Regions from separate parts of the Anaerobacillus sp. ABD4_527 genome, predicted to be linked through region 2. Evidence: riboswitches for the same ligand, from Rfam matches in the RefSeq annotation. Region 2 holds a riboswitch; the other holds the start of a gene.

Evidence for each region. Region 2 has a riboswitch for thiamine pyrophosphate ahead of thiC (phosphomethylpyrimidine synthase ThiC). Riboswitches for the same ligand answer to the same signal wherever they lie in the genome.
Region 1: another riboswitch for thiamine pyrophosphate. It lies ahead of thiE (thiamine phosphate synthase); the one in region 2 lies ahead of thiC (phosphomethylpyrimidine synthase ThiC).

The regions. Positions count from the first base shown of each region.
Region 1 is NZ_JBSWXZ010000001.1:1,050,934-1,056,591, forward strand. Features, by position in the region: gene thiD (bifunctional hydroxymethylpyrimidine kinase/phosphomethylpyrimidine kinase) at 1-634, opposite strand, end outside; gene thiO (glycine oxidase ThiO) at 651-1,751, opposite strand; gene ACXAHI_RS05565 (thiazole synthase) at 1,766-2,545, opposite strand; gene thiS (sulfur carrier protein ThiS) at 2,542-2,739, opposite strand; gene thiE (thiamine phosphate synthase) at 2,723-3,373, opposite strand; TPP riboswitch at 3,446-3,562, opposite strand; gene ACXAHI_RS05580 (M14 family zinc carboxypeptidase) at 3,613-4,800, opposite strand; gene ACXAHI_RS05585 (LTA synthase family protein) at 4,912-5,658, opposite strand, start outside.
Region 2 is NZ_JBSWXZ010000002.1:252,129-257,786, forward strand. Features, by position in the region: gene ACXAHI_RS13480 (alpha/beta hydrolase-fold protein) at 1-339, shown strand, start outside; gene ACXAHI_RS13485 (DUF2975 domain-containing protein) at 508-978, shown strand; gene ACXAHI_RS13490 (helix-turn-helix domain-containing protein) at 980-1,204, shown strand; gene ACXAHI_RS13495 (DUF817 domain-containing protein) at 1,204-2,025, shown strand; gene ACXAHI_RS13500 (GyrI-like domain-containing protein) at 1,995-2,468, opposite strand; TPP riboswitch at 2,636-2,750, shown strand; gene thiC (phosphomethylpyrimidine synthase ThiC) at 2,887-4,665, shown strand; gene ACXAHI_RS13510 (serine protease) at 4,684-4,851, shown strand; gene ACXAHI_RS13515 (DUF3885 domain-containing protein) at 4,911-5,543, shown strand.

The sequences.
Region 1 (5,658 bases), on a different contig from region 2:
TACAGCCTGTACCATGAGTGTGTTTCGTGTTGATCCTATTAGATTCGTAGTAATAGTATTTTTGATCTACGTAAAGAACATCAACAGAATCCTTCCCATTCATATGACCACCTTTGACTAACACTCCTTGACATCCATAGTGAGACAGTTCCATTGCCGCTTTTTCCATGTCTTCGATCGTTTGAATTTCCATACCGTTCAGTAACACCGAAGCTTCAGGAATATTTGGAGTAATAACGGAAGCTAACGGCAATAGGTCTGTTTTTAATGACTCAACTGCTTCTTCTTCTAAAAGCGTCGAACCTCCTTTTGCAATCATGACAGGGTCAATCACGAGATTCGTTACGCTGTACTCTTTCAATTTCAAAGCAATGGTTTGGATAATGTCTGCAGAAAAGAGCATCCCTGTTTTAATTGCATCCGCTCCGATGTCCGATAACACTGCGTCGATTTGTTTCGTGATTGCTTCTAAAGATTGCGGATAGATACCGTGAACACCTAGAGAGTTTTGGGCAGTGAGTGCAGTTATAACGCTCATCCCATACACATCTCTCTCTTGAAACGTCTTTAGATCAGCCTGAATCCCAGCTCCCCCACCACTATCAGACCCTGCAATCGTTAGTACTTTAAACATTTCCTTTCATCCCCTTCTAAACGAACTGAAACCGTTCAGGTCTAAAGCTCTCGATTGGAATTTCTTGTGGCATTTTTTCGATTTCATTTGCGATGATTTCCGCCGTTACTGGACTGAGTAATATTCCATTACGATAATGTCCTGACGCTATAAGGATTGATGGTTTTCCTATAACCTTTCCTATGATCGGAAAACCGTCCTGTGAGGCTGGCCTTAAGCCTGCCCATTTATGAAAAGGTTGTTCTTCTCTCAGATCTGGTAACACTTTTTTGCTCCAAGATTCTAAACGGTTTATCCCATGCTCCGTAACACTTGTGTCAAAACCCGCTATATCTTCAGATGCACCTGCAATGAGGGTTCCGTTCTCTTTTCCAACAAAATAACCTTGACTCGTAAACACGATATGACCTAGTGATGGGCCATCATATGCACAAATCTGTCCTCTGATCGGAAAAACAGGTAATGAGCAATTTAGTCCTATTTCCCACTTCTGTGACCATGCTCCTGTTGCAAGCACAATAAAGTCACTTTTTATCAAGCCTTTATCTGTGGTAACAAGGTGGGGCTCACCATCTACTAACTCTGCGTCTCCAGCATGTTCTATGATGCTAACGCCAACATTTCTGCACGCTTGAATCAAGGCTTTTACATATCCCGGTGCATAGATATGACTTTCAGCAGGGCACCAAAGGGCAGCGTATACATCGTCAGAGAGTAAAGGCTCCTTTTCTCTAGCTTCATCTCCTGATAAGATATAGGACTCAATACCATATTCACTTTGCCACCGTTTCTTTGCTTCTAGCGAAAGGAGATCGGCTTCATGAAAAATAGCATAAAGGCTTCCACAGTTGCTAAATTCAAATGATTCATTGGATGATTGCATGATATGCTCGACCCAATCAGGGTATAGATTAAGGCTTCTCTGGCATAATCGGAAAAAATCATCAGGGTCTTCGGTTATCTCGGAATAAGGAGCAAGCATCCCAGCAGCAGCACCAGAAGCTTGTCCACCACATACTCCCGCTTCAATCACGGTAACTTCAAACCCACGTTTCCTGCACTCATACGCGATCGACAGGCCGATGACACCTCCACCAACTATTGAAACGCTAGCCATGCTTTAACACCCTCCTACTTCGAAATATAGTCGATCGTACTACTAGCGGTAGCATACTTTTTCTTAGGTATTCGACCTGATAAATAAGAAAGCCTTCCTGCCTTAATCGCGTGCTTTACTGCTTCAGCCATCTTGACTGGATTTCTTGCTTTGGCTATTGCCGTGTTTAACAACACGCCATCAGCACCAAGCTCCATCGCTTTTGTTACATCCGCTGCACTACCTAATCCCGCATCAACGATGACAGGAACCGTCAACTCCTCTGTAATAAGTTCAATGTTATATGGATTCAAGATTCCAAGCCCAGTTCCGATGGGAGAACCACCAGGCATCACTGCAGCTGCTCCAGCTTCCTGTAACCTGTAGCACAATGCTGGGTCATCCGATGTATAAGGTAAGACTACGAATCCATCATTCGCTAAAATTTCTGTCGCTTTTACTGTTTCAATTGGATCTGGCAATAGCGTCTTGTCATTTCTGCTCACTTCGATCTTTATCCAGTTGCTCAACCCTGAAGACCTAGCTAATTTAGCGATTCTAACTGCTTCCTCAGCAGATGTAGCACCAGAAGTGTTAGGCAAGTATTGAAACGTTTTGTTACCCAAGTGCTGAAGAATTGCATCCTCGTTAGGAGAGTTCAAATTGATTCTCCTGATCGCAAACGTTAATACCTCAGCCTCCGAAGCTTCGATCGCCTGGTTTTGTACGAAGGGATTAGGGTATCTCCCAGTACCTAGGAATAATCTAGATTCGAATTGTTTTCCAGCGATTGTTAGTACATCGTTCATCTTCATCCACCTCCAACAAATTGAACAAGTTCAATTTTCATGCCATCTTTTAGCTCTGTCTCGTCCCAGTCTTCTCGGTCGATAATCGTTCCGTCTAATTCAGTCGCAACCAAGCTTTTTTGCAACTGGAAGTGATGAATCACATCCGTCATAGTCGATACTTCAAGGTCATGCGTTTCACCATTAATGTGAAGTCTCATGATTAACCTCCTTTGAACGTGTAATCTTTTCGATGAATGCTTCACTAGTACCTCGAACGTTAGAGCTACCCACAACCTCACTAATTACACATATCCGGGACGCACCAGCACTTAAAACTTCCTCCACGTTATGGAGCTTGATTCCACCTATCGCAACGAACGGTATTGTAATTTCTGATGCAACGGCATGAATGTAAGCTGTAGTCACTGGATCCACCACATCGCTTTTACTATTCGTTTTATAAACAGGTCCAGCTCCTATATAATCCGCCCCCTCTTTTTCTGCAAGGCGGGCTTCCTCTATCTTATGAGTCGAGATTCCTATGATTTTATCCGTACCGATTATTTTTCTCGCTACGCTTATCGGAAGATCATCCTGTCCTAAATGAACACCATCTGCATCTACTGCCAGTGCAACATCAATATGATCATTAACGATAAACGTTACATTGTGCTTCCTCGTCATATCACGCAGTATCCTTGCTTTTTCCAAAATCACCTTCTTGCTACTGTGCTTATCACGAAGTTGGATAATTTCAGCTCCGCCTAACATTGCCTCTTCCATCACATCATATAAACTTCGATCAGGATGAAATTCTTCACCGGTGATAACATATAGGTTAAAATCTTTCATTTGAATCCTTCCTTTCTCAAAAAATATAAAAAGCCCTCATTCCGCGTATGGAATGAGGGCAGTTATTATATCAAATACCTCTACCGACTTCCCTACGCTGGTATAAACCAGATCAGGTTCAAGGGTATAGAAAGTATTGGTTTCCTATTCTCAGCCTACCCGAATACGTAGGCACCCCTAGTCAACAACTATTCAATTCTCTTTCATTATGGCAAACAATCAGAATGATGACAAGTAAATTACATATATAGAGAGGATAGAAATATCCCAATCGTATCGTTATAAATCTTACCAAATTGACTTATAGGAAGCGGGCTTTCTCCCTTTCCTATCTCTACTGTAAAGCCGGGGCTTCTAAAATCTTGAATAAACCAGTCTTTATAGCCTGCAAAACTATCAACATAGCGAATCGGGCGATAGCCACTCAACCTTGAATATTCAGTAACTAAAACTTCAGATTCAGGAGGTTCAAGACCTTCATATCCCCAAAAAATGACCTCTCCTTGAGAATGGAATGCTAGTGCGCGGTCAAACTCCCTACGTTGTGAGAGTTCTGCAATTGCAATTGCTTCAGGCTCACTTAGAGGTTCATAACCAGGAAAATTTCTCGGTGATGGTTTCTTCGGCTTCCGTTCTGCCTCTATTTCCCATTTAGCAGGATACTGATTGTTTAAATCTACACCTCGTATGTTCGCTTTCCAACGGTTAAAATCGTCACTCCCGTTATTTAGATCGTTTGCTAACGTGCGATATGGCTCTTCTTCTGGCAAGCCATCAATGACCAAGTTTACTCCATCAGGGTTTACCATGGGAACAATTGAAAGGGATGTAGAATCGTAAAGAGGTGGCAAGTAAACACCACTTAGCACCTGTGTGTTCGTAAGTGCCATTAAGTAATCGTTTAATAACTTCATCAATAGAGCTGTTGTAAGCCATTCGTTGGCATGAAATGAACCGTTCATATGGACTTTCTTCGAACCCACGCCTACTCGTAATTCCGGAATAGGCTTCCCCATTACAGACTCCCCGATAACTGACCGTTTTATAAACGGATAAACAGCTAACAGCTTTTGAATATCTCTTACCATCGTTTCATAAGTATAGTTTTGCTCGGGATTCACAAGAGGCCAAACCATTCGAATGGGGACGTTTACTTTCTCTCCAACTTGTAACGCGAAAGGATTGGCATCATTAATGAGTAAGATTCCATCCAAAGGCGCGTCATACCATAAAGCTATACTCCAGAGTGTATCTCCCTTTCGTATCGTATAGCTTTTCGTTACGTAACCAGGTATATTGATCATATCTCCGATGACTAGCCGATTTGGATCAACGCTTTCATTGCTATCGATAATAAGCTGCATTGGTATTTGAAATACTCTGCTATACTTCCACATCGTATCTCCACTCTTCACTCTTACTCTCATATGCAATCCCTCCACCCTAGAAGCCTTCATACTATGCTATGTAGAGAGCTCATCGTTGTATGCTAATAAACAAAAACAAAAGAACCATGCCCTGTGGGCATGGTTCTTTACTTACTGTTCTGTTTTTTCGCTTTCACCAGCAGGTTGTTCGTTGTTTTCCCCAAAGAAACGAAGCAGATCGCCGTAGACGATTTTATCGGAATAGGCAAGATCCGTTTTAGCTTTCTCCATGTATGGTTCACAGGCAGCTTTATCCGTTTCCTCTCCAGTTTCTTTGTCATAACAAACGTTATTGGTATAAAGGTGATTTTCAGTGATAAAGCTTCCGTCACGAAGAATTGTAAAGTTATCTTGCTTTTCTGCGAATAAATCGTTACCGAACTTAATCATATCTTTCGTTTCAATTCCGAGAAGGTGCATAATAGTTGGTTTTAAGTCAATTTGACCACTAACCTGTTCCATCACTTCGCCTTCTTGACCAGGCATATGAACAACTAAAGGTACTCGTTGTAGTTGAGTGGTCTCAAATGGTGTAATTTCTTTACCAAGGAATTCTCCCATTGCCTTGTTGTGGTTTTGAGAAATTCCATAGTGGTCTCCATACAATACGAAGATTGAATCTTCATATAGCCCTTCTTCTTTCATGCGCTCAAAAAACTTCTTAAGTGCTTCATCCTGATATCTTACAGTCGTAAAGAAACGATTCACTGTTCCATCATCAGAAGTCCACTCTGGGATGTACTCATCTTCTTTTTCAAGTGTAAAAGGAAAATGGTTTGTGAGCGTAATGTACTTTGCATAGTAAGGTTCAGGCATTGTCTTCAAATATTTAATCGACTGATCAAAGAAGTACTCATC
Region 2 (5,658 bases):
GGAGGAGCTAGCTTAGGAGGGTTGGCCGCATTTTATAGTGCAATGTCACGGCCGGATCTATTCGGTGGGGTTTTATCACAATCGGGTTCGTTCAATCATAAGAAGTGGGTCGATTGGCCTGTTCATCACATGGAAAATGGGTCAAAGCAACATCCTGTACGGATCTACATGAATGCAGGTAGGTTGGAAGTTCCGGAGTTACAAGAAGCCAATAACCAAACGTATTCAGCGCTCAAACGAAATGGCTATGATGTAAAGTATGACGTGTTTAACGGTGGACATGACGTACTATGGTGGCGTGAAACGTTTCCTAGAGGGCTGGAATATGTCTTTAAGTGAGGAATGAAGAGCTTATCCCAAATGGGGTAAGTTTTTTTGTACTCGTTTGTGATCTAGATTCAAGAGAATATATTAACAATAAATACATATCAATAATTAATAATTATTTATTGAAAAACAATAAATAATGAGGTATATTCAACCTATCAAGCAAGCGAGGTGTTTACATTGAAACTAGGTTCAACGAATTTTTTAAGAATCGTTGTAGTCGTCATTGGGGTAGCGGTACTTGCACTGTGTATCTTTGCGTTACCAGCGATTGCGTCTGAAGCAGCTGAGGGTCAAACATTTCTTTATCCCATTTTAATTGGAATGTATGCTGCTGCCATTCCGTTCTATGTTGCATTGTATCAAGCTCTAAAACTGTTAAGCTTTATCGATAAAGAAGAAGCATTTTCTGATTCTTCTGTGAAATCGCTACGAACGATCAAGTTTTCTGCAGCAACCATCAGTGTGTTGTATATGCTCGTTATGCCGTTCTTTTATATAGTAGGTGAGAGGGATGATGCACCAGGAGTTATTGCGATCGGATTAGTCATCATCTTTGCTTCTCTTGTGATCGCAGTATTTGCGGCTGTTCTTCAGAAGTTATTGAAGAGTGCGATCGAAATCAAATCTGAAAATGATCTAACGGTTTGAGGTGAAGAACATGGCGATTATTATTAATATCGACGTGATGTTAGCGAAAAGAAAAATGAGTGTGACGGAACTTTCGGAAAGGGTGGGTATCACGATGGCGAACCTTTCGATCTTGAAGAATGGAAAAGCGAAGGCGGTTCGATTTTCAACGTTGGAAGCGATATGTGAGGCATTGGAATGCCAGCCTGGCGATATTTTGGAATATAAAAACGAGAGCGGTAAGTGATGGGGCCACTTAAGCAGCTCGTCAGGTTCGGGTGGGAGCAAGCGCTATCCTGCTTGTTCCCGGTCGTTATCTTTGCTTCCTTAGCTCTTACGAAGTTCGTTCCGCTCCCCCTATTGCCGAGATATGACTGGCTACTCTTAATCTGTTTAGTCATGCAGTGGTGGATGATTCGTTCTGGTCTTGAGACGCGAGATGAATTGAAGGTGATCACGATGTTTCACCTCATCGGTCTCGCACTAGAGCTTTTTAAAGTGCACATGGGTTCTTGGTCATATCCGGCAGAGGGTTACTCAAAGGTTTTTGGCGTACCGTTGTACAGCGGATTTATGTATGCGAGCGTTGCGAGCTATCTCTGTCAGGCGTGGAGAAGGCTGAACGTAAAATTGGTCAAATGGCCATCTTTGTGGCTCGTCGTTCCACTTGCGGCTGCAATCTACCTAAACTTCTTCACTCATCATTATTGGATCGATGTTCGCTGGTGGTTATCTGCGCTCGTCATCTTCGTCTTCTTTCAATCATGGGTCACGTATGAGGTTGGAGGAAAGCAATACCGTATGCCGATTGCGCTTTCATTTGTGCTTATCGGATTTTTCATATGGATCGCAGAGAACATCGCGACTTTCTTTAGCGCCTGGGAATACCCGAACCAGAGAGATGCCTGGAGTCTTGTTCACCTTGGAAAGGTAAGCTCGTGGCTTCTCTTAGTGATCGTCAGCTTTCTGATCGTAGCGACGTTAAAGCAGGTGAAAGGGAAAAGTTCTGGTTTGCCACGTACATCTTCTAGCTCTAGCTATCTCTCAATACGAGGAACGATGAAATAAAGCGATGTTTCTTCATCTTCATGGTTAAAGGATTCTGGATAATATTCGAAGCAGTAAGAAAGATCGATACCCGACGGTCTTTCTTTTTGTATGTAATCATAGACTGATTTAATGTCACGGTCTTTATTACGAAAGCTGATTTCAAATGATAAATACGTTCCTTTTGGGATGATGATTCTCTCAAAACCACTCGTTTCACCGAATGCTGTGACTTCACACGCTGCTGTGTATGCATAACTTCCGTGCTCGATTTCTTTCATATAGCCAATCGCTTCTTCCTTTGGGACAAGGTGACTCACGTGACGGTTCATGAATTGCTCCGAGAACGTTGTCCAGAAAGACGGTAGATCCACTTCTTCTAAGGAGTTAAGGGAAAGGGAACCTGGATAGCTTAGGCCAACATAATAACGATCTTCGTTCCAGTGTAGTTTTTCGTAATTCATTGTAGTCGCCTCCATTTTTATAAACGTATTTTCCTCACAATCATAGCATGAACATCTTAGGAAATTTGATAGAAGAGGTAATCGTTAGGCATAGGTAAATAGAATCGTTCTATAACGGTAGCTATTGTATTTTTAGAAGACTCCTATATACTAGAATCAAATACAATAGAGTTAACTAGGGGAGCCCAATGAGCTGGGCTGAGAAGGAAACGCTTTGAAGTTTCTTGACTCTTTGGACCTGATCTGGATCATGCCAGCGTAGGGAAGTTAGAACGATCATCACTGTAACGCAACGTCTGTTTACATATGAGCCGGGTCCGATGAATGACAATGGACCCGGCTTTTTTATGTTTTGATAGGCTTCTGCACATGGTTTGATTCATCTCGTCCTTTATTTCAAAAAAAGGGAGAGTTTATGATGTCAACATCATCTACACCAAGCAATGAGAGCATTTCCATTATGTCTAGTTTTTCAGGTAGTCGAAAAGTGTATATCTCAGGATCGAGAGAGGATATCAAGGTGCCGATGCGTGAAATCGCGTTGAGTCCGACAACAGGGACATTTGGTGAAGAGGAGAATCCTCCGGTTCGTGTATACGACCCTAGTGGTCCGTATACAGACCAACAATATACTGTTGATCTAGAAAAAGGGCTCCCAGCACTTCGTAAAACCTGGATTCAAGAACGTGGAGACGTTGAAGAGTATGAAAGGCGCAAAATGAAGCCAGAAGATAATGGATACAAAGATGAAAATGATCCGAGAATGAGTCATTTTTCACGGTTAAATCGAAAACCACTGCGAGCGAAGAAGGGAAAGAACGTTTCGCAACTTCATTACGCTAGAAAGGGAGTGATCACTCCCGAGATGGAATTCATCGCACTTAGAGAAAAGATGAATCCAGAATTTGTTCGAGCTGAAGTGGCTAAAGGCCGTGCGATCATTCCTGCGAACATCAATCATCCAGAGATTGAGCCGATGATCATCGGTCGCAATTTTCATGTGAAGATTAACGCGAACATTGGAAATTCTGCCGTTTCCTCATCGATTGAACAGGAAGTGGAAAAAATGACTTGGGCAACACGCTGGGGCGCAGATACGATTATGGATTTATCAACGGGGAAAAACATTCATACGACTCGAGAATGGATTATACGTAATTCACCTGTGCCAGTGGGGACCGTCCCAATTTATCAAGCGCTCGAAAAGGTCAATGTTGTTGAGGATCTAACTTGGGAGGTTTACAAAGATACATTAATCGAGCAAGCAGAGCAGGGTGTTGATTACTTCACGATTCATGCCGGTGTTCGATTACAATATGTGCCGCTTACGGCTAAACGGTTAACGGGAATCGTATCTCGTGGCGGCTCGATCATGGCGCAGTGGTGCTTGTATCATCATCGAGAAAGCTTTTTGTATACGCACTTTGAAGAGATTTGTGAGATCTTAAAAACCTATGATATTTCTTTATCCCTAGGAGATGGCTTGCGTCCTGGATCCATTGCTGACGCCAATGATGACGCACAGTTTGCTGAATTAGAAACCCTTGGAGAACTAACAAAATTGGCGTGGAAATATGATGTTCAAGTTATGGTTGAGGGACCAGGACATGTGCCTATGCATCTGATTAAAGAAAACATGGACAAACAAGTCGAGCTATGTGATGAAGCGCCATTTTATACATTGGGACCACTTACAACAGATATCGCTCCTGGGTATGATCACATTACGTCTGCAATTGGGGCAGCGATGATCGGTTGGTACGGTACGGCGATGCTTTGCTATGTTACGCCAAAAGAACATCTAGGATTACCAAACAAAGAAGATGTTCGAGAAGGGGTGATCACGTATAAGATTGCGGCACATGCAGCTGATTTAGCGAAAGGGCATCCAGGGGCACAACTCCGAGATGATGCCCTTTCGAAAGCACGGTTTGAATTTAGGTGGAGAGATCAATTCAACTTGTCTTTAGATCCAGAACGTGCAGTGGAGTATCATGATGAAACCTTACCTGCTGAGGGAGCAAAAACAGCACACTTTTGTTCCATGTGTGGACCAAAGTTCTGCAGTATGAGGATTTCTCAAGATATCCGACATTTCGTAAAAGAAAATGAAACGTTCACGAAAGAGGATATTGAAAATGGGATGAAGAGAAAAGCTGCAGAGTTTAAAGAAAATGGATCGTCGATTTACCGATAACATGAAGGGGGCGACATGATGAACGTTCAACAACTTGAAGAAGAAATTAACGTTACGAAACATCACCTTTCACTGCTCGAGAATCAGTTAAAAGCGTTTCAAGAAAACTGTGATCATCACTTTGAAGGAGATCAAAACTATGAAAAATGCGTGAAGTGTCATAAGGTAGAAATCTTATATTATTAACGTGTACACTTCATTTAACGTAACAATTGAAGAGACATAGGAAAAAACGAGGTGCAAATTTGCTTGTAAATGACTATCTAAACGAGACTTTTCCGAACTTAGAGCTACAGCCTCCGTTATTATATAACTGGAACGTTGGACTACGGTTCGAATTAGGAGTGGGGTATCATCTTGGGAAAGACAGTGCTTATATGCAAGGGGTATACCATCGGGCAATCACATTATTTGAATCATTACATTCAAAAACGGAAGACATCTTTGTAGTAGTCGATGTCTATCACGATACAGAAGGAAAAGCTCACAAACATAAATTGAAGGTTTTTTCGCCATATGTGAAAGAGAAATCGCTACTGTATAAAGTAAACCAGAAAACAATTCCTTCTCTACTCCTAGAAGAAGAGGAAGAGGAGGGATGTAAAACGCATAGGTTCACGTTGCAATGCAAGACGTCCGATCTTAAGTATAGATCTATGTTAAAGGCGATTTGTAATCACGATATGGGTATAAAACCACTGATTCATCATAGGGTATACTTCATCAATATCAATAGGAAAACGATCTATCACGTTTATGACGATAGAGGATGTGATTTGCTTGCTACCTCTCCTGAATCAATAAGAAGCATGTATAATCGCTATAACGACTGGATTTTAAACTACGACAGAGAAGAAGTCGAAAAGCGGTTTACCTAACATGCAGAGAGGGAGTGTACCTTACTGAAGGTAGACTCCCTCACTATGAGGTCAGTGAAATATATGTTCAAAAGTTCATTCAAGTAAAATACTAAACGTATTCAAAACTAGCTTC